2 regions of the Pantoea sp. B9002 genome follow, and region 1 is predicted to be linked to the other one. Evidence: predicted binding sites of a transcription regulator. Region 1 holds the regulator's gene; the other holds the start of a gene.
The links. Region 1 encodes LexA, which represses DNA repair genes until DNA is damaged. Its sites were predicted from a motif close to TNCTGTATGTACATACAGNA; they were not measured.
Positions count from the first base shown of each region.

Region 2: sulA (SOS-induced cell division inhibitor SulA) is a predicted target of LexA. The motif match lies at 3,232-3,251, and genes of this name have one in related genera.

Region 1 covers NZ_JACAPA010000002.1:28,420-42,545, reverse strand. Annotated here, with positions in the region: gene zur (zinc uptake transcriptional repressor Zur) at 1-84, shown strand, start outside; gene HX773_RS00925 (CsbD family protein) at 160-372, opposite strand; gene dinF (MATE family efflux transporter DinF) at 537-1,859, opposite strand; gene lexA (transcriptional repressor LexA) at 1,996-2,610, opposite strand; gene HX773_RS00910 (diacylglycerol kinase) at 2,716-3,084, opposite strand; gene plsB (glycerol-3-phosphate 1-O-acyltransferase PlsB) at 3,212-5,635, shown strand; gene ubiA (4-hydroxybenzoate octaprenyltransferase) at 6,180-7,064, opposite strand; gene ubiC (chorismate lyase) at 7,072-7,590, opposite strand; gene psiE (phosphate-starvation-inducible protein PsiE) at 7,673-8,083, opposite strand; gene HX773_RS00885 (UTRA domain-containing protein) at 8,153-8,851, opposite strand; gene HX773_RS00880 (ABC transporter substrate-binding protein) at 9,076-10,137, shown strand; gene HX773_RS00875 (alkaline phosphatase family protein) at 10,148-10,957, shown strand; gene HX773_RS00870 (ABC transporter permease subunit) at 10,957-11,802, shown strand; gene HX773_RS00865 (ABC transporter permease) at 11,813-12,598, shown strand; gene HX773_RS00860 (ABC transporter ATP-binding protein) at 12,601-13,593, shown strand; gene HX773_RS00855 (Na/Pi cotransporter family protein) at 13,702-14,126, shown strand, end outside.
Region 2 covers NZ_JACAPA010000009.1:65,065-70,494, reverse strand. Annotated here, with positions in the region: gene HX773_RS06200 (Lon protease family protein) at 1-708, opposite strand, end outside; gene matP (macrodomain Ter protein MatP) at 762-1,229, shown strand; gene ompA (porin OmpA) at 1,303-2,370, opposite strand; gene sulA (SOS-induced cell division inhibitor SulA) at 2,720-3,211, opposite strand; gene HX773_RS06180 (TfoX/Sxy family DNA transformation protein) at 3,434-4,063, shown strand; gene yccS (YccS family putative transporter) at 4,060-5,430, opposite strand, start outside.

The DNA.
Region 1 (14,126 bases):
TGCGCAGAAGTGGCAGCTTGCACGCATCATGAAAGCTGCGAGCATGACCATCAAGTCGAGAGTAAAAAGCGGGTAAGAAAATAGGGAGGCACGTCCTTGTGCCGGGCCAATCACTACGCTAAATGATTGGCGGGTAGGAGCATCATCCGTGAAGTGAGATTACCAGCGGTAATCTTTATTGGTTGTTTCCCAATCTTTTACTTCTTTCTCGGCCTGGTCTTTACCATAACCGTAGCGTTCCTGGATTTTACCAACCAACTGATCGCGTTTACCTTCGATCACGGTAAAGTCGTCATCGGTCAGCTTGCCCCACTTCTCTTTAAATTTGCCTTTGAACTGCTTCCAGTTTCCGCTCACTTCGTCTTTGTTCATAATAATCCTCCACTACATCCTGAGTGAGATAGATATATTGCCTGCTTAGCTGGCGATATACCCAGACAACGCGCTACTCATGTGCGCCGTATAAGGTAATTGTAGTAGCCGCTTCGCAGTTTGCAGAGAAATACAGATTAATCTGTAGGTTACGCTTCGCTTATTCAGGCGTTGAACCAGCTATCGCGCTGCCAGTGGCCACGCCAGATCAGCCACAGCGTCAGCCCACGTAACGCCAGGAACACCGTCACCGCCAGCCATAAACCGTGATTACCGAGCCACGGCAGCGTGAGCAGCGATAGACCGTAGCCGATCGCCGCCATCACCATGCTGTTACGCATCTCACGCCCGCGCGTCGCGCCGATAAACATGCCATCCAGCAGATAGCACCAGACGCCAACCAGCGGCAGAATCACCTGCCAAATCAGATAGCGGTCAGCCATGTCACGTAGCGCTTCCAGTGACGTCAGCATTGCCACAATCTGCGGACCGGTAAACGCGTAAATCAGCGCAAAGATGGCGGCGACGAAGCAAGCCTGCCGACAGGCCGCATGCCAAATCAGCAACAGTCGGCTGCGATCTTTTGCGCCAACCGCTTCACCCGAGCAGGCTTCAACCGCGTAGGCAAAACCATCCAGCGCGTATGCGGTGAAAGTGAGGAACATCAGCAGCACCGCATTGACCGCCACCACATCCGGGCCAATGCGTGCGCCAAGAATGGTGAGCGACGCGAAGCAGATTTGCAGCATCAAAGAGCGCAGCATAATGTCGCGATTGAGGCGGAATAGCCGCGCCGCATCGCCGCGCCAGCTGCTTTTTAGCATTGCGAAGTGGATACCGCGCATTTTCAGCACACGCGCCACCATCCACAAACCCACGCCCAGCGTGACATATTCTGCCAGCGCGGTAGCCGCCGCCGCTCCAGCCACACCCCAATGCAGTTTGAGCACGAACAGCAGATCAAGCAGGATATTCACCAGATTGCCGATGATCAGCAGCACCATCGGTGCCCGCGCGTACTGCACGCCCAGCAGCCAGCCCAGAATCACCAAATTGGCCAAGGTTGCCGGCGCACTCAGCCAGCGAATCTCAATGAATATTTTTGCCTGCTGCTGCACTTCCGGGCTGCCACCCATCAAAGCTGCCGCCAGGCTGCTGACCGGCGTTCGCAGCACCATAAACAGCACACCAAAAACCAGTGCAATCAGTAGCGGTTGGGTTAAGGCGCGCGCCAGCGCAGTTTTGTCATTGGCACCAAATGCCTGAGCGGTGAGTCCGGTGGTGCTCATACGCAGGAACAGCAGAAGCATAAAGATGAAGCTGGTTGCGGTTGTGCCCACGGCGACGCCACCGAGGTAGATCGGGCTATCGAGATGACCAATAACGGCGGTATCCACCACGCCCAGTAATGGGACGGTGATATTTGACAGGATCATCGGCAGCGCTAGCCGCCAGAGTGTTTTATCTGAAGAGGAAAACAGCTGCATCAGCCCATTCCGTTGTGTGCGGTAATCAGCGTAATGGCGCCAGCGTGAGCCGCAGAAAGAGTCACAGAGAAGTAAAACAGCAGACTGCGGTCAGCGCAAACACGCACCGCCGCAGTTGAGGAGGATCAGAAACTGATCAGAGCCACTCGCCGTTGCGCACAATCCCGACAGCTAAACCTTCAACGGTTAGCGACTGCTCACGTGTATCAACAACAATCGGCTGGAAATCGGTGTTTTCCGGCAGCAGATGCACAATCGCGCCCTGCTTTTTCCAGCGTTTAACCGTGACTTCATCATCAATGCGCGCCACGACAACCTGGCCGTTACGCACTTCCTGCGTTTTATGTACCGCTAACAGATCACCATCCATAATGCCGATATCTTTCATCGACATGCCGCTCACGCGCAGCAGGAAATCGGCGCTCGGTTTGAAGAGATTAGCATCCACCTGATAGTGGGCTTCGATGTGTTCCTGTGCCAGCAAAGGTTCACCGGCAGCGACGCGGCCAATCAGTGGCAGCCCTTCGCTCGGTTCTTCTTCCATCAGCAAACGAATCCCGCGCGATGCGCCGGAAACAATTTCAATTACGCCTTTACGCGCCAGCGCTTTCAGATGCTCTTCAGCAGCATTGGGCGAGCGAAAACCCAGTTGCGCAGCAATTTCCGCACGCGTTGGCGGCATGCCCGTCTGGTTAATATGGTCGCGAATCAGGTCATAGACCTGTTGCTGCCGTGCAGTTAACGCTTTCATCCCGCCCCCTGGTTGTTTATACAGTCGCTGTGAGTATATACAGGTATTCGCGAAATGAAAACCGTAACAGAGGGAAAAATCAGCGGTTTGATGAATCTGGAATCCCTATCTCAAATGCGTCCAGAGCAGCGCGATCCAGACGAACAGAGCCAGTAAGATAGTCAACAATACGGCAGCCGAACCCATATCTTTGGCGCGGCCCGCGAGCGGATGTTGCTCCTGCCCGATGCGGTCCACCACCGCTTCGATAGCGCTATTAAGGATCTCAACGATGATAACCAGCACTACCGAGCCAATCATCAGGATGCGGGAAATGGTATCTACATCCAGCCAGCAAGCCACGAGAATGGCCACCAGCCCGGCAATGGCTTCCTGCCGAAATGCGGCTTCGTGCTGCCATGCGGCACGCAGGCCCTGCCAGGAATAACCGGCGGCTTTCACTATTCTTACTAAACCGGTGACGTTATTTGCCATGTCTATGGAACCCTTGAACTATTTTGACGTCAATGTGTGGGCAGTATGAGGCGGCAGAGCCACAGACCTTCGCTGCGCTTTCTGGTATGCTTGCCGCGCTTTGCTAACAAGAGGCTTAAAGTTGTCTATGTCAGGTTGGCGTAAACTCTATTACAAATTATTGAATTTACCACTCTCTATTTTGGTAAAAAGTAAGGTCATTCCGACCGATCCTGTCTCTGAACACGGGATCGATCCGACACGTCCGGTGATGTATGTTTTGCCTTATGATTCAAAGGCTGACCTGCTCACACTGCGTGCTCAATGCCTGAAACATGATCTGCCCGATCCGCTGGCTCCGCTGGAGATCGATGGCACCTTGCTGCCGCGCCACGTGTTTATTCACGATGGCCCACGCGTCATTCCCTATTTCGTGGCCAATCCCGAATCGGTGAAGCTGTTCCACGATTATCTGGATTTGCACCGCAGCAACCCGCAACTCGATGTGCAAATGCTGCCGGTCGCGGTGATGTTTGGTCGCGCGCCGGGACGTGAAACATCCGGTGAATCCACGCCGCATCTGCGCGTGCTCAATGGCGTGCAGAAGTTCTTCGCCATTTTGTGGCACGGCCGCGACAGCTTTGTGCGCTTCTCGCAAACCGTTTCGTTGCGCCAGATGGCGACCGAACACGGCACCGATAAGTCGATTGCACAGAAGCTGGCTCGCGTGGCGCGTATTCACTTTGCCCGCCAACGTCTGGCCGCTGTCGGTCCGCGTCTGCCTGCGCGTCAGGATCTCTTCAACAAGCTGTTACAATCCAAAGCGATTGAAAAAGCAGTAGAAGATGAAGCGCGCAGCAAAAAGATTTCGCATGAGAAAGCCCAGCAGAACGCCATTGAAATGATGGAAGAAGTGGCGGCGAACTTCTCGTACGAAGCGATTAAAGTCACTGACCGCGTGATGGGCTGGCTGTGGAGCCGCTTGTATCAGGGCATCAACGTTCATGGCGGTGAGCGCGTGCGTCAGCTGGCGCAGGATGGTCATGAGATTGTCTATGTGCCCTGCCACCGCAGCCACATGGATTATCTGCTGCTCTCCTACGTGCTTTATCATCAAGGCCTGGTGCCGCCGCACATTGCTGCCGGTATCAACCTGAACTTCTGGCCAGCCGGCCCGATTTTCCGTCGTCTGGGCGCGTTCTTTATTCGTCGTACCTTTAAGGGCAACAAACTCTATTCCACCGTGTTCCGTGAATATCTCGGCGAGCTGTTTAGCCGTGGTTACTCCGTTGAATACTTTGTGGAAGGCGGACGTTCGCGTACCGGTCGTTTGCTGGATCCGAAAACCGGCACCCTATCAATGACGCTGCAGGCAATGCTGCGCGGCGGCAGCCGTCCTATCACCTTCGTGCCGATTTACATCGGTTACGAGCACGTGATGGAAGTGGGCACATACGCCAAAGAGCTGCGTGGCGCGGCCAAAGAGAAAGAGAGCTTCCTGCAGATGGTGCGCGGCTTACGTAAGCTGCGCAATCTGGGTCAGGGCTACGTTAACTTCGGCGAACCGCTGCCGTTGATGAACTACCTGAACAAAAATGTGCCGGAATGGCGTGATGCGATTGACCCTATCGAACCGCAACGTCCAGCCTGGATGACGCCCGCCGTGAATGACATTGCGGCGAAGCTGATGGTGCGCATCAACGAAGCCGGTGCAGCCAACGCCATGAACCTTTGCGTCACCGCACTGCTGGCGTCACGTCAGCGTTCACTGACCCGCGAACAACTGATTGAGCAGTTAGAGTGCTACACCCAACTGCTGCGCAATGTGCCCTATTCGCCGGAAGCCACGGTGCCTGATATGAGCGCCGAAGCGCTGCTTGATCACGCCATGGGCATGAACAAGTTCGAGACCGAGCAAGACAGCATTGGTGACATCATCATTCTGCCGCGCGAGCAGGCGGTGCTGATGACCTACTATCGCAACAACATTCATCACATGTTGGTGATGCCGTCGCTGATTGCCGCCATCGTGCAGCAACATCGTGAAATCAGCGAAGCAGAGCTGCTGCGTCAGGTTAGCCTGGTGTATCCGATGCTGAAGAGCGAGCTGTTCCTGCGCTGGGACAAGGCGGAATTGCCTGCGCTACTTAACGCACTCTGTGCGGAGATGGCGCGTCAGGGGCTGATTACCTTACAAGATGGTCAGCTGAAAATGACGCCGGCACGTCACCGTTCGCTGCAACTGCTGGCGGCAGGTATTCGTGAGACGCTTCAGCGCTTCGCGATTACCTTCGCTATCCTCAGCGCGAAACCGGCCATCAACCGTGGCACGCTGGAGAAAGAGAGCCGCACGCTGGCTCAACGTCTGTCTGTGCTGCACGGCATCAACGCACCAGAGTTCTTTGATAAAGCGGTGTTCACTGCGTTGGTACTCACGCTGCGTGATGAAGGTTATATCAGTGACAAAGGCGATGCCGATGCCGAACGCAGTCATATGATGTGGCAGATGCTGGCGGAGCTGGTGACCAGCGATGTGCGTCTGACGATTGAGAGTGCCGTCGCCCACGATTAATGCGGCGACAGGCAAATTGAAAGGCGCACCTCGGTGCGCCCTATCACGCCCTCGCAGTTCTCGCACTTATCCCTCTTGACTCATCCTGAGTCATCACTCTGTGCCTGACATCACCCACTATGATTACACACCCGGTTTGGTATTTCGTGGGGTGCGCATTTATGCGCACCTGGTCGCCATGAATGGCGACCCTACGGGATTTGTAGCGATTTTGAATTAAGAATACGCACGACTGCTGCAGCGACGGTGTTGAGGCGACATCCCAACACGCTGAACGAGTGAGGGATTCCAGGACGAGCCGCATGGATGCGGCGAGAGGTGGCGCTGAGCAGGAGCGAATCGACACCGTTCCGTCAGGAATCGTGAATGAGTGAAGGTACCGCGCAGCGGCGGATTGGGCTGGCGCAAGGCCCGGGGTTCAGTGCAGCCAGGCGTCCTCTGCTCGGGCGCCGCACGGAGGTGCTGCAACTGCCCAAGTACAAGGCGAACGAAAGTCGCTCAATACTTAACTGAACAGCATTCCACCTAGGTGCGCCTATTCTGTTTACAGCAAATCCGCAAACGGCACGGTGCTGAGCAGAATGCCGAGAAACAGCACCATGCCCACATAGTTGTTATTCAAAAATGCCTGGAAGCAGGGATCGCGCTCGCGCTGGGCAATCAGCTTCTGTTGATGCACAAACAAGCCAGCAGCCAACAGCAGCGACCAGTAAAACGCACCATTCAGATGGAGCATCACACCCACCAGCGCCATCAAACCGAGCGTTGCCAGCTGCAGTAAACCAATAATCAGTTTGTCGTAACGACCAAACAAAATCGCCGTCGACTTCACGCCAATCTTCAAATCATCATCGCGATCGACCATCGCATACTGCGTGTCGTAGGCCACCGTCCAGCAGATATTCGCCAGGAAAACCAGCCAGCAGACCAAAGGTAAGGACTCACTAACTGCCGCCCAACCCATCGGAATCGCCCAGCCAAATGCGGCGCCTAACACTACCTGCGGCAGATGCGTGTAGCGCTTCATAAACGGATAAACCCACGCCAGCGCCAGGCCGCCAAACGACAGCAAAATGGTCATGGTGTTCATGGTCAACACCAGCATAAACGCCAGCAAACCGAGACCGGCAAACAGCAGCTTGGCCTCCTTCTCGGATACCGCGCCGCTGGCTAACGGACGTGACGCCGTGCGCTTGACGTGACCATCAATTTTGCGGTCAGCGTAGTCATTGATTACGCAGCCAGCAGCACGCATCACGATAACGCCGAGCACAAAGACCAGCAGCACCGGTAGCGGTGGAATCGCCATGCCGGAGAGCCACAATGCCCAAAGAGTGGGCCACAGCAGTAACACGGTGCCAATCGGTTTATCGATACGCATCAGGCGGCAGTAAGCCTGCCATTTGGTCATGGGTAAGGTGTTTTGCACAGTGGTTTTATCCTTGATCCAGCGCGCGATAAAGCGGCGACGCCGGTAAAAACAGTTCAGTTAACAGCAGCGGCTTACCCGACAAACGCAGGCGGGAACGGCGTCCCCATAAATCGCCAATCTGACCGGGATCGATAAAATCGCGGCTCAGAGTAGATGAAGAGAACAGATAGCGGCCAAGCGGGCGCGTACCGAGCTGTTGCAGCATCTGCTCGGGGCCGTTCAGTGTGCTTTCTGGCACCACGGTGCGACCAATCAGCCAGGGTTCGCCATCGCCGCACAGCACAATTTCACGTAACCAGAAGCGCGGGTCGTCGGGCAGAAATTCCGCTTCATCCGTTATCTCTTCAGCGCCAATAAACGCTTCGCGGATCAGTTCTACGGTTACGTGCTTGCAATGCTGCTCGAAGCGACGCGTCATGGAGTCTTCTTCCATTAACCAGTCAAATAGCGGGGCAGAAAGCTGCGGGGAAGAGGCTGGCAGCCAGTGCAGTGCGCGTAACTGGCGCAGCGCGTGATGCGACATCAGGACATCTCCGGAAAAAAAGTTGCCCTAGTTTAACGCAGAGGAGAATGCGTGGCACTGCTCGTTGTGCCACGCGATATTATTACTCGCGCTTTAGGCGGTTACTGTTCGCCAGCCACAACGTCACCACCAGAATCAAAATCGCCGCCGAGTAGTAAAGTGTATCGAACGGATTTTTATGGTCGACGATGATCAGGCGGATAATCGCCGTGATGCCGATGTAGATGAAGTAGCGCAGCGGGAAGTGATAGCCCGATTGAAAATACTTCACAATCAAGGCGATAAATTCGAAGTAGAGGAAATAGATAACGATGCCTTCAATCAGCAGATAGGAAGACGTCTGCTCACCGGTGCTCAACAGCACATTGGCCAGATGAATGGTTTCTTTACCGAGGAACACCACCAGAATAATGGCCAGAATGATCAGACCAATATTCAGCACCCACTGCAATGCTAAAGAGATGTACTGCCCAACCCCTGTTTTTATTGTCATTTTTTGCGCCTCACGCTCTCAATTACTCACTGGCGCTATCATGCTGTAGTGTGATCAAAATCACAATATTTATACTTCGACATCCACGCACAGCGCGTCGTAGCGCCAGAACTCGCAGTCGCAATCAATCACGCGCTTGTGCTGATCGCGGTTGATGCGGGTGATCAACAAGCCGGGCGTACCGCTCGCCACGTTAAGTGCGGGCGCCGCGCGCACCGGCAGCGGTCCCGGCAAAATGGTAAAACGCGCGCCGCCATAGCGAATGCCATAGCGCTGGTCATAGAGATCGGTGAGTGAACGCGTTAGATCTTCGTCCAGCAATCCCGGAAAAAAGGCGGGATTGAGGTAATGCTCGACATACAACACGGCGCGACCGTCAATACGACGCAAGCGGCGGATGCGGTAAACCCGATCGCCCTCCAGCAGTTGCAGATGACGCGCGATGGCCAATTGCGCTGGCACTTCCCGCGCCTCCAGCACTTCGGTGCTGGCAATGCGGCCTTGCTCGGCGGCCATCGCGTGAAAATGGCTGTGATGAGAGGGGTTGTAGACCAGCCGCGGCGGTGCGAGAAACCAGCCGCGACGCAGTTCACGATAGATAATGCCCTGCGCTTCCAGCAAACCCAGCGCCTCACGCAGCGTGATGCGCGTGGTGGAATAGTGTTCGCTCAAGCTGCGTTCGGCGGGCAAACGACCGCTGGCGAATTCACCGTTTTCAATGCGTTCCCGCAGCTTTGCCGCAATCACATCCGCCGTTTTTGACAACATTATTCAGCCTCATTTTGGGGCAAATCTGCACTATGACAGTTCGATGACTACAATGTGACAAGAGCCAACCCACGCCTTAGCGCGCTGTAATCGCATGTGGATCGTCGCGCCACACCACATTTCACCACCATGGTCATAAAACCTTCATCTACTCGGGCTACATTGGCTCGGTTCTTGCTGGACTAGACCAAGAAGTCCCACAACATATACCGGGAGCAATCGAGATGAAAGCGTTTATCGCCTCTGTAGTAGCCAGTGCCGTACTGCTTGCGCTGCCTGCCGCGCAAGCCGCAGATAATGACCTCGCCGCGTTAGAAAAAGCCGCGCGTGCCGAAGGTCAGGTTAACAGCGTCGGCATGCCAGATAGCTGGGCCAACTGGAAAGATACCTGGAGTGACCTCAACAGCAAATATGGCCTGAAGCACAGCGACACCGACATGTCCTCGGCGCAGGAACTGGCAAAATTTGCTGCAGAGAAAGAGAACGCCAGCGCCGATATCGGTGATGTGGGCGCCGCTTTCGGTCCGATTGCCGTCGCTAAAGGCGTGGCGCAGCCGTATAAGCCAACGCATTGGGACCAAATCCCGAGCTGGGCGAAAGATCAGGATGGCAACTGGATGCTGGCGTATACCGGCACCATCGCGTTCCTGGTGGATAAGCAGCAGGTCAAAGATGTGCCGCACAGCTGGGCCGATCTGAAGAAAGGTAAGTATGTGGTCACTATCGGTGACGTCGGCACTGCGGCTCAGGCAGCGAACGGCGTGTTAGCGGCCAGCTACGCGTTAGGCGGTGACGAGAAGAATGTAAAACCGGCGTTGAGCTTCTTCGGCGATCTGGCGAAAGAAGGCCGCCTTGGCGTGACCGATCCGGTGATTGCCAACATCGAGAAAGGCGAAATTCAGGTGGCTGTGGTGTGGGACTTTAACGGTCTGAACTACCGCGATCAGATCGACAAAAACCGCTACGAAGTGGTGATCCCTTCCGATGGTTCCGTGACTTCTGGCTACAGCACCATCATCAATAAATACGCCAAACACCCGAACGCCGCCAAGCTGGCGCGTGAATACATCTTGTCTGATGAAGGCCAGATCAACCTGGCGAAAGGCTATGCACGCCCGATTCGTGCCGAGCATTTAACCCTGCCAGCCGACGTGCAGGCCAAGCTGCTGCCGCAGTCTGAGTATAAGAATGCCCGTCCAATCAAAGACCAGGCCGCGTGGGATAAAACCTCGAAAATGCTGCCGCGTCTGTGGCAAGAGAACGTCATCATCAATATGAAGCAGTAAGGAGCGAGGGATGAAAACGATCCTGGTGGTGTTGGATGGGCTGAGTAATCAGGTGGCGCAGCACGCGATGGGCTATCTGTTTGCCGAATGCGCGCAGGGCAACGGCCAATATTACACGCTGACCTGCGAACTGCCTTCGCTGTCGCGCCCGCTGTATGAATGCATTCTCACCGGCATTCCACCGGTGCGCAGCGGCATTATTCACAACGGTGTCAGTCGCTTGAGTAATCAGCGCAGCATCTTCCATTACGCGCGTGCCGCCGGTCTCACCACCGCGGCCGCCGCCTATCACTGGGTGAGTGAGCTCTACAATCAATCCCCGTTCAACGCAGCGCGCGACCGCCACACGGACGCGCCCGATCTGCCGATTCAGTATGGCCACTTTTACTGGGACGACGGTTATCCGGATTCCCACCTGTTTGAAGACGCGGAAAGTTTGCGTTTGCGCCACGATCCTGACTTCCTGCTTGTCCACCCGATGAATATTGACGATGCCGGACACAAGCACAGCCTGTCATCGCCGCAGTATCGCAACCGCGCGCGCATGGCCGATGGATATCTGTCGCAGTGGATGCCGGGCTGGCTGGCGGCCGGTTATCAGGTGATTGTCACCGCCGATCACGGCATGAACGATGATCGCTCGCACGGCGGTATTTTGCCGGAAGAGACGCAGGTGCCGCTGTTCGTGTTTGGCAAAGGTTTTTCCCTGCAGCCGGATCTCCAGCCGCAGCAGACTGAACTGTGCGGCATCGTGTGCAGCTTGCTCGGCGTCGAACATGACAAACCGCTATGTCGCGCGTTACTGGCGGAGCCGCAGTAATGAAGGGCAAAACGCTCGCAGCGCTGTTGTTGCTGCCGTTTGCGCTGTTCTGGATGGCATTCCAGCTCGCGCCGCTGCTGTGGATTGCCATCAACAGCTTCTGGAGCGACATCAATGAGCGCTGGGGCTTCGACAACTACAGCGATATCCTCACCTCGCCGTTCTATTTGCAGGCGTTTCGCCTGTCGCTCGACATCTCCATCTGGTCGAGCATTTACGGCCTGCTGATTTCGCTGGTAGCCGGATATTCGCTGCATCAGCTCGGCAGCGGCCGCTTTCAGCGCTTTTTGATGTCATTCACCAACATGACCAGCAACTTCGCCGGTGTACCGCTGGCGTTTGCCTTCGTCATTCTGCTCGGCCTGAACGGTTGTCTGACGCTGCTGCTGCGCCATTACGGCGTGCTGGAAGGCTTCAAGCTGTTCTCGCGTGACGGCATGGTGCTGGTTTACACCTGGTTCCAAATCCCGCTCGGCATTTTGCTGCTCTATCCGGCATTTGATGGCCTGCGGCAGGATTGGCAGGAGTCCGCCGCGCTGCTGGGTGCGGGCCGCTGGCGCTATTGGTGGCACATCGGTTTGCCGATTTTGTTCCCGGCGCTGCTCGGTACTTTCGTGATTTTGCTGGCGAACGCGCTCGGCGCTTACGCCACCATTTACGCGCTCACCACCGGCAACTTTAACGTGGTGCCGGTGCGCATTGCCGCGCTGGTGTCCGGCGATATCTCGCTTGATCCCAACACCGGCGGCGCGCTGGCGATGCTGCTGGTGCTGATTATGGCGCTGATTACCGTGGTGCAGCAGTATCTGGTGCGTCGCAGCTATCTCAACGCCAAACCTTCCTGAGGAGCCAACCTTGTCGCGCGCGGAAAAAATTTACCATCGCCTGATTGTCTGGCTGCTGCTGGGCATTTTAGCCGCACCGCTGCTGGCGACGTTGCTGTACGGCATTTCCACCAGCTGGAGCGACACTATCCTGCCGCAGGGCTTTACGCTGAAGTGGCTCAGCGCGCTGTGGAGCGATCCGCGCTTCCTGACCGCACTCGGCCATTCGCTGATGGTTTGCTTCGGTGCGCTGTTGTTCTCGCTGGTACTGGTGCTGCCTGCCATGTTTGTGATCGCTTACTACTTTCCGAAACTGGATGCGGTGATGAACGTGCTGATCCTGATGCCTTTCGCCGTTCCGCCGGTGGTTTCATCGGTCGGCCTGCTGCAACTCTATTCGTCGTCACCGCTGATGCTGACCGGCACGCCGTGGATTTTGATCGGCTGCTACTTCACCATCGCCTTGCCGTTTATCTATCGCGCCATCTCCAACAATATGCAGGCCATCAACCTGAAAGAGCTGATTGATGCCGCGCAGCTGCTCGGTGCCAGCACCTGGCAAGCGGCACTGTTTGTGGTGCTGCCGAACCTGCGCAAAGGGGTATTTATCGCGGTGCTGCTCTCCTTCTCCTTCCTGATTGGCGAGTTTGTCTTCGCCAATATGCTGGTCGGCACCCGCTATGAAACCTTGCAGGTTTATCTGTTTAACATGCGCAACGGCAGCGGCCACTTCACCAGCGCGCTGGTGATCTCCTATTTTGCCGTCGTCCTGCTGGTTACCTGGCTGGCGAATGCCCTCAATCCTGAACGAGGCTGACCATGAGTTATTTGAGCGTCACCCAGCTGAATAAAAGCTACGGCCCGACCGCCATTTTTGAAAACATCGATTTCAGTGCCGAAGAAGGCGAGTTTGTTACGCTGCTCGGCCCCAGCGGCTGCGGCAAATCGACGCTGCTGCGCTGCATCGCCGGATTGACCGAAGTCGATAGCGGCAAAGTATTGCTGCAAGGTCAGGATATCGTGCCGCTGCCGCCGCAGAAGCGCACCATCGGCATGGTGTTTCAGAGCTACGCGCTGTTCCCCAATATGACGGTTGAGAAGAACGTGGCGTTTGGCCTGAAGATGCAGAAACTGGCCAGCGGCGAGATTCAGAAACGCGTGATGGAGGTACTGTCGCTGGTGGAACTCACCGACTTCGCGCGGCGTTATCCACATCAGCTCTCTGGCGGGCAGTGTCAGCGCGTGGCGCTGGCGCGTTCGCTGGTGACGCGTCCACGTTTGCTGCTGCTGGATGAACCGCTGTCGGCGCTGGATGCGCGCATTCGTCGCCATCTGCGCGAACAGATTCGCAATATTCAGCGCGAGCTGAAACTCACCACCCTGTTCGTCACTCACGATCAGGAAGAGGCGCTGACCATGTCCGATCGCATCGTGCTGATGAATAGGGGAAAGATCGTGCAGAACGGCAACGCGGAAATGCTCTATACCCAACCGGCCGATCTGTTTGCCGCTGGTTTTATTGGCAACTACAACCTGCTGAGCGCCGAACAGGCAACGCAGCTGACCGGACAGACGTTTAGCGGCCAGGTAGCGATTCGCCCGGAGTCGATCCAGCTGTGCGCGCCGCAGGCTGGCATTCCCGCCACCATCCTCAGCCACAGCTTGCTTGGCAACGTGATTCGCTATCGGGTGCGTGCGCAAAACGTGGAGCTCTCGATAGATGTACTCAACCGCAGCGTGGCAGATTTGCATCCCGCTGGCATGCAGATTGGGCTACAGTTAGAGATGTCGACGTTGCGCCAGGTTGCTTAATTTAAACGAAAAAAGGCGACACAACGCGGCGAAGGTTTTACCGGTTGTGCTCACCGTCAGGCTGGCAATCGGTGTGGTTTGAGCCTGACGGATGAGGAGCCTCTATACGTGTTAACTCTGCTTAATCTACTCTCTGCCGTTGCGCTGCTGGTGTGGGGCACACACATTGTGCGCACCGGCATCATGCGCGTTTACGGTGCCGATCTGCGTCGCGTACTCAGTCGCAGCGTTGAAAAAAAACCGATGGCGTTTCTTGCCGGCATTGGCGTCACGGCGCTGGTGCAGAGCAGTAACGCCACCACGCTGCTCGTTACCTCTTTTGTTGCGCAGAATCTGGTGAGCCTGACACCTGCGCTGGTGGTGGTGCTGGGCGCGGATGTCGGGACCGCGATCATGGCGCGTATCCTGACCTTCGATTTGTCGTGGCTGTCGCCGCTGTTTATCTTCTTTGGCGTGGTGTTCTTCCTCAGCCGCAAGCAAACGCGCATTGGGCAGCTGGGCCGCGCCAGTATTGGGCTTGGCCTGATTCTGCT
Region 2 (5,430 bases), on a different contig from region 1:
CGGTAGCGGGGGAATGGCGACGGGCAGCGGTTGACGCTCATCCTGCGAATACCAATCAAAGCGACCTTGTTCAATGCACTTACGCAAACGCAGCCACAGCAGCGGCTGTGCCAGTAAGGTATTAACCGCAAGAATCAAAGTGCCGCCATTGGCGTGATGCAGTAAGCCCGGTTCAGGCTGCACACGGTCTTTATATTGACGTACGCAACCGAACAACTGTTCTGTTTCAATCCAGTCGGCGAAATGCACGCCGCCCTGGCTGGTGAAAGGGCGATTGATGTCGGTTGGCGCGAGCAGGCTGACGTTATCGCCCATCACATGATAGTCGCCACCGTAGAGAGCAATCTCATCCGGCTGGAAACGTTGCGCTGCATCGGCGATGCAGGCCAGGTAATCGCTGTTTTCCTGACTGCGCAACAGCAGCAGCGGAAAACCCAGGCTTTGATGATGCAAATGCGCCAGCGCATTCAGCAGACGCGGCTGAACCGCGGCAAGACTATCGCAATCTTCCAGTGAGACGTTCGAGAAAATGGATTGGTAGCGGTCGCTATCCGGCTGCAGGGCTTGCCACGTAATTTGAGTGCTGGTCAAAATATTCGCATTAGTCTGATTTAGGAAAAGCGCGATTATACAGGAATCAACCCGGTTAATCACGGCGGAGTTCCGCCCCGGATTGTGACGGCTGCAACATGTTTTTCCTTGCTGCATCCAGGAAAAAAGCTGTTATTCTTAGTTTGTTACGTGATCACGATGAGATTCCGATGAAATACCAGCAACTCGAAAATCTTGAAAGTGGATGGAAGTGGAAATACCTGGTGAAAAAGCATCGGGAGGGTGAACTGATCACCCGTCATCTTGAGCTTAGTGCGGCGCAAGCTGCGGTCAATACGTTGTTGTCGATGGAAAACAGCCCGGTTGAGGTTAACGAGTGGATCGCCCAGCACATTCATCCTGATTTGGAGAATCGTCTCAAGCAGACGATACGTGCGCGTCGTAAGCGTCACTTTAATGCTGAGCATCAACACACGCGTAAGAAATCGATCGATCTGGAATATCTGGTGTGGCAGCGTCTGGCGGGATTGGCGCAGCGTCGCAGTAATACGCTGTCAGAAACCATTGTCCAGTTGATTGAAGATGCCGAACGCAAAGAGAAGTACGCCAGCCAGATGTCTACGCTGAAGCAAGATCTGCAGGCGATCCTCGGAAATGGTGGCTCGGAAAAAGAGTAGAATTCTTTTCGTTCTCATTACATTCAGCCATAAAAAAACCCCGCCTTAGCGGGGTTTTTTACTGCGTGATAACTTAAGCCTGTGGCTGAGTTACAACGTCTTTGATACCTTTCACGTCGATTTCAACGCGACGGTCTGGCGCCAGGCAGTCGATCAGGGCATTACGGCCTTTCACGCTGTCACAGGTGTTGCCAGTAACTGGGTTAGATTTGCCCATACCGCGTGCAGAGATCTTGTTAGAAGGGATACCTTTAGATACCAGGTAATCAACTACAGACTGAGCGCGTTTCTCAGACAGTTTCTGGTTGTACTGCTCTGAACCGATGCGATCGGTGAAGCCCAGTACTACAACAGAACCGTCTTTCGGATCCATTGAGCTCAGCTGGCTGTACAGCTGATCCAGAGCCTGCTGACCTTCTGGCTTCAGAGTTGCCTTGTTGAAGGTGAACAAAACGTCAGATTTCAGAGTGAAACGCTTGGTTTCAACAACTGGCGCTGGAGCTGGAGCCGGAGCTACTACTGGCGCTGCATCTTCATCCTGACCGAAACGGTAAGAAACGCCGACGCTCAGCATGCTGTTGTCTGGACGAGCACCAACGGTACCTGCGTCACCGATGTTGTTAACCCACTGGTAGTCCAGGCGAGTTGCCCAGTTTTTGGTCAGTGCGTATTCAACACCAACAGCAGCCAGCGGAGAAACGCCGGTGTCGTGATCGCTGATGCGAACGCCGTTGTTGTTCTGAGTTGAATCAGCACGCCATACCATACCACCCAGACGGGTGTAGACATCGAAGTCTTCGGTAATTGGGTAGCTCAGTTTAGCAGCCAGCTGAACGCCTTGTGCTTTGAACGCGCCATTGATGTTGTCGCCTTTGTTAGGCATACGGCCCAACCAGTCGTAGCCCAGCTCGAAGCCCAGGTACGGATTAGCCTGATAACCCAGGAAAGCACCAGCACCGAGCTGAGATTCGTGAGTTGGACCGTTGTTGTTCTCATAACCGTTACCGTAGTAACCAGTATCGTGATACTGAGACCAGCCCAGTTTAGCACCGGTGTACCAGGTGTTATCTTTAGGTGCGGCCTGCGCTACGGTAGCGAAGCCAGCCAGTGCCACTGCAATTGCGATAGCTGTCTTTTTCATTTTTGCGCCTCGTTATCATCCAAATAGGCAATGAGCAAAAAGGTTGCTCTTTGTGTTAATCCTTCGCCGGGTCTAAACGCTCGCTTTTGACTCTACCGAAAAAACGGAGGTTATTGAGCACCCTGGCGAGCTAAAGTCTACAACGAGATTGGAAACTTACAAGTATGATGTGACGCCAGGCAGCAAAAAAACAGCGATTTATACACACATTTTAACAAATCATATGGCTAAATCTTCGGTATTAGAAAACAAAAAAGCGTCTAAGCCATTGTCATAGCTGGCGGGAAAAGAATCAGTAGCTTAGATGCAACTTTTGCAAAAAAAATGCTGAGAAAATTCCTGGATTTACTTAATGAAACAAATCTGAGGGAATTTTTGTCGCATTAGGTTGTCTGGAATGGGCATATTGACGTCCCTGCGGACGCAAAATCAGACCGAGCGCTTCACCTTCCGCCGCTGCTTGTTCTAATTCTAAACGCTCTTCATCGCTCAATTCGTACGGAATCCAGGCAAGAACGACGCTGTAATTACCTGTACGTAATGCCTTCACCATACTTTCAACGGTGTTAAAACGCTCAGATTCGGTGATATGCATACTCTTTTCTAACGGTAATCCCGACTGCTGCATCCAGCTACGATTGAGCTTATGAGCCGGAGTGAGCCACAGCTGCCAGCGCGATTGCTCGCTCAGCTGTTTTAGTACCGGCAGCAGCATAAGTTGCATCATTTCAGGTTGTTCGCTGGAGCGCAGTTCAGTGATTCCACCCAGCGAAGGTTGCGCTAAGCCAGGTGAAGCGAAACGATGTGAACGATCAGCAGGGCCAGAGAAATGAGTACGCATAATTTAATCACTCAGTAATGAACTGTATGAATGTACAGTAATAGCTTCCTGGATAAAGATCAACCTCAATTTCTGAAAACGCCTCGCAATTTCTGCACAAGATCCCGCACTCCTGCTTTTATTCATTGAACAGCTAAATCGTTTTTTTTATCTTCTAACCAGATGAATCTGCGAGCTTTTATAGGAAATTTCCCGCGCATGGAATCCATTGGAGGGGGCGTTATGAAGAGATATAACCCGGTAGTTGAGCAATCGAAAGCGCAGTTGGCGGCATTAGGTAAAATTGAATCACGCACGCAATTTGGGGGGTATGCGCTGACTATTGAGAAGGTGATTTTTGCTTATATCAATGAAGATGCGCTTTATCTCCGAGCCAGCGAGGCGCTTCACGTCTATAACGCACAGCGTTCACTGGAACCGCTGATTTACCGCAAGCGTGGTGTGTCGGTGACCTTAAGCTACTTCAAAGTAGATACACAGTTATGGCAAAACCCTGATCAATTATTGCAGTTATCAGCCAGCTCACTGCGCGCCGCTCAGGACGAAGCGGCTACCAGACTTGTCTCGCTGCGTTTGAAAGATCTGCCTAATTTAAGCCTGCGATTGGAGCTGATGCTGCATAAGGTGGGGATCAGTTCTGTGCGGCTGCTGTGTGAAACAGGATCGCGCCAAAGTTGGCTGAAACTGCGCGCGGTGAATAAGCACATTGGGTTAAAAACGCTGTTGGCGCTGGAAGGTGCAATAACAGGACATCATGAAGCGGCGTTACCCAGCGCCATCAGGCAAGAGCTTTACACCTGGTATCTAAAAATGCTCCGCCAGCATGCGGCGGCGGAGCATCAGCAGCCTTAATCGTTGACGAGGGTGCGGCGTAGACGGGCAATTTCGGGCAGCAGCGCGACCAACAATCCTAATTGCTGAATCACTAATGGTGCGCGTGTATCCGGGCTGTTTTTCATCTCGCTCATGCGCTGCATTAGCGCCTGCTGCATCTCTGTGGCTTGCGCATCCGTAACCCGTTCGATCTGCAGCACATCTTCTATGAAGCAGACTGCGTCATCCAGCAAGGTCAGCAAGGTGCTATCCGCCAGCTGTTCGCGGTGCGCTCCCAGCGCCGAGATATAGCTGAGGAAAGAGTGGTTCAGGCACAGTAGTCGAAACGCATTCTCACGCAGCGGTTGTTGTAGCTTGAGTTCACCACTGATGTTTGACACCACCGACGCCAGCTCAGCATCGGCGTTATGCGCATCGCGACGTGCCACGCGATAAGCTAGACGATTGTCCTTGCCTTGGTGGTATTGCTCCATAATCGCATCCAGATAGCGGCAGTTGGCATCCAGCGTGCGATCGGCAACGGCGGTGATTTTGCGAAAACGCCAGTCGGGCCAGACAAAGGCCACGGCCAGCCACGCCAGGCCGCAGCCAAGCAAGGTATCCACCACGCGCGGCAGCGCCACTTCAAAGCCTTCGCCGAGCAAATTGAAGCACAGCAGAACCAGCAAGGTGATAAACAACGTGGCTTGCGCATACTGAATCTGGCGGAAAGCGAAGAACAGTACGCCGCTCAGTACAATCAGCACCAGCTGACCTTCAATCGAGGGCACCAACCACAACACCGGCAAACCGATGGCGATGCCGGCTAAGGTGCCGCCAATACGCAAGGCGAGGCGGCGTCGGGTGGCGTTGTAGTTGGGCTGGCAGACGAACAGGCTGGTCAGCAAGATCCAGTAACCGCGGTCGACGCCGGTGATTTGAATGAAGGCGTAGCCAACACACAACACCAGCGACATACGCATCGCATGGCGAAAGAGGGCCGATTGTGGGCTGAGATGGCGACTCAGGCGCAAGCGGATATCCGCCCAGCCGCTGAGCCCTTCCCGTGACAGATGGTGATCGCTATGCGGGGACGGTTCGGCCAGCATCTGCTCTGACTCAATCGACGCCAACTGCGCATCAATGGCACGCAGATTACGCAGCAGCCAAAACAGTGCGTGAATGTGCGGATCCTGCGGCTCATTCTGCTGAAGGCGTTGCAGCGCGGTTTCCAGCCGTTCGAAGGTGCGTTCAAAATGGCTGTCGTGATGCCACGGCTGACGCAGCAAAATGGTTTCCGCCAGTTGCCGACACGCGCGCGCTTGCATGTTCATCAGGCGCTGGAAACGGAACAACACTTCGTTGTAACGCCAGTTATCACGCAGCAAATGATATTGCAGATGCGA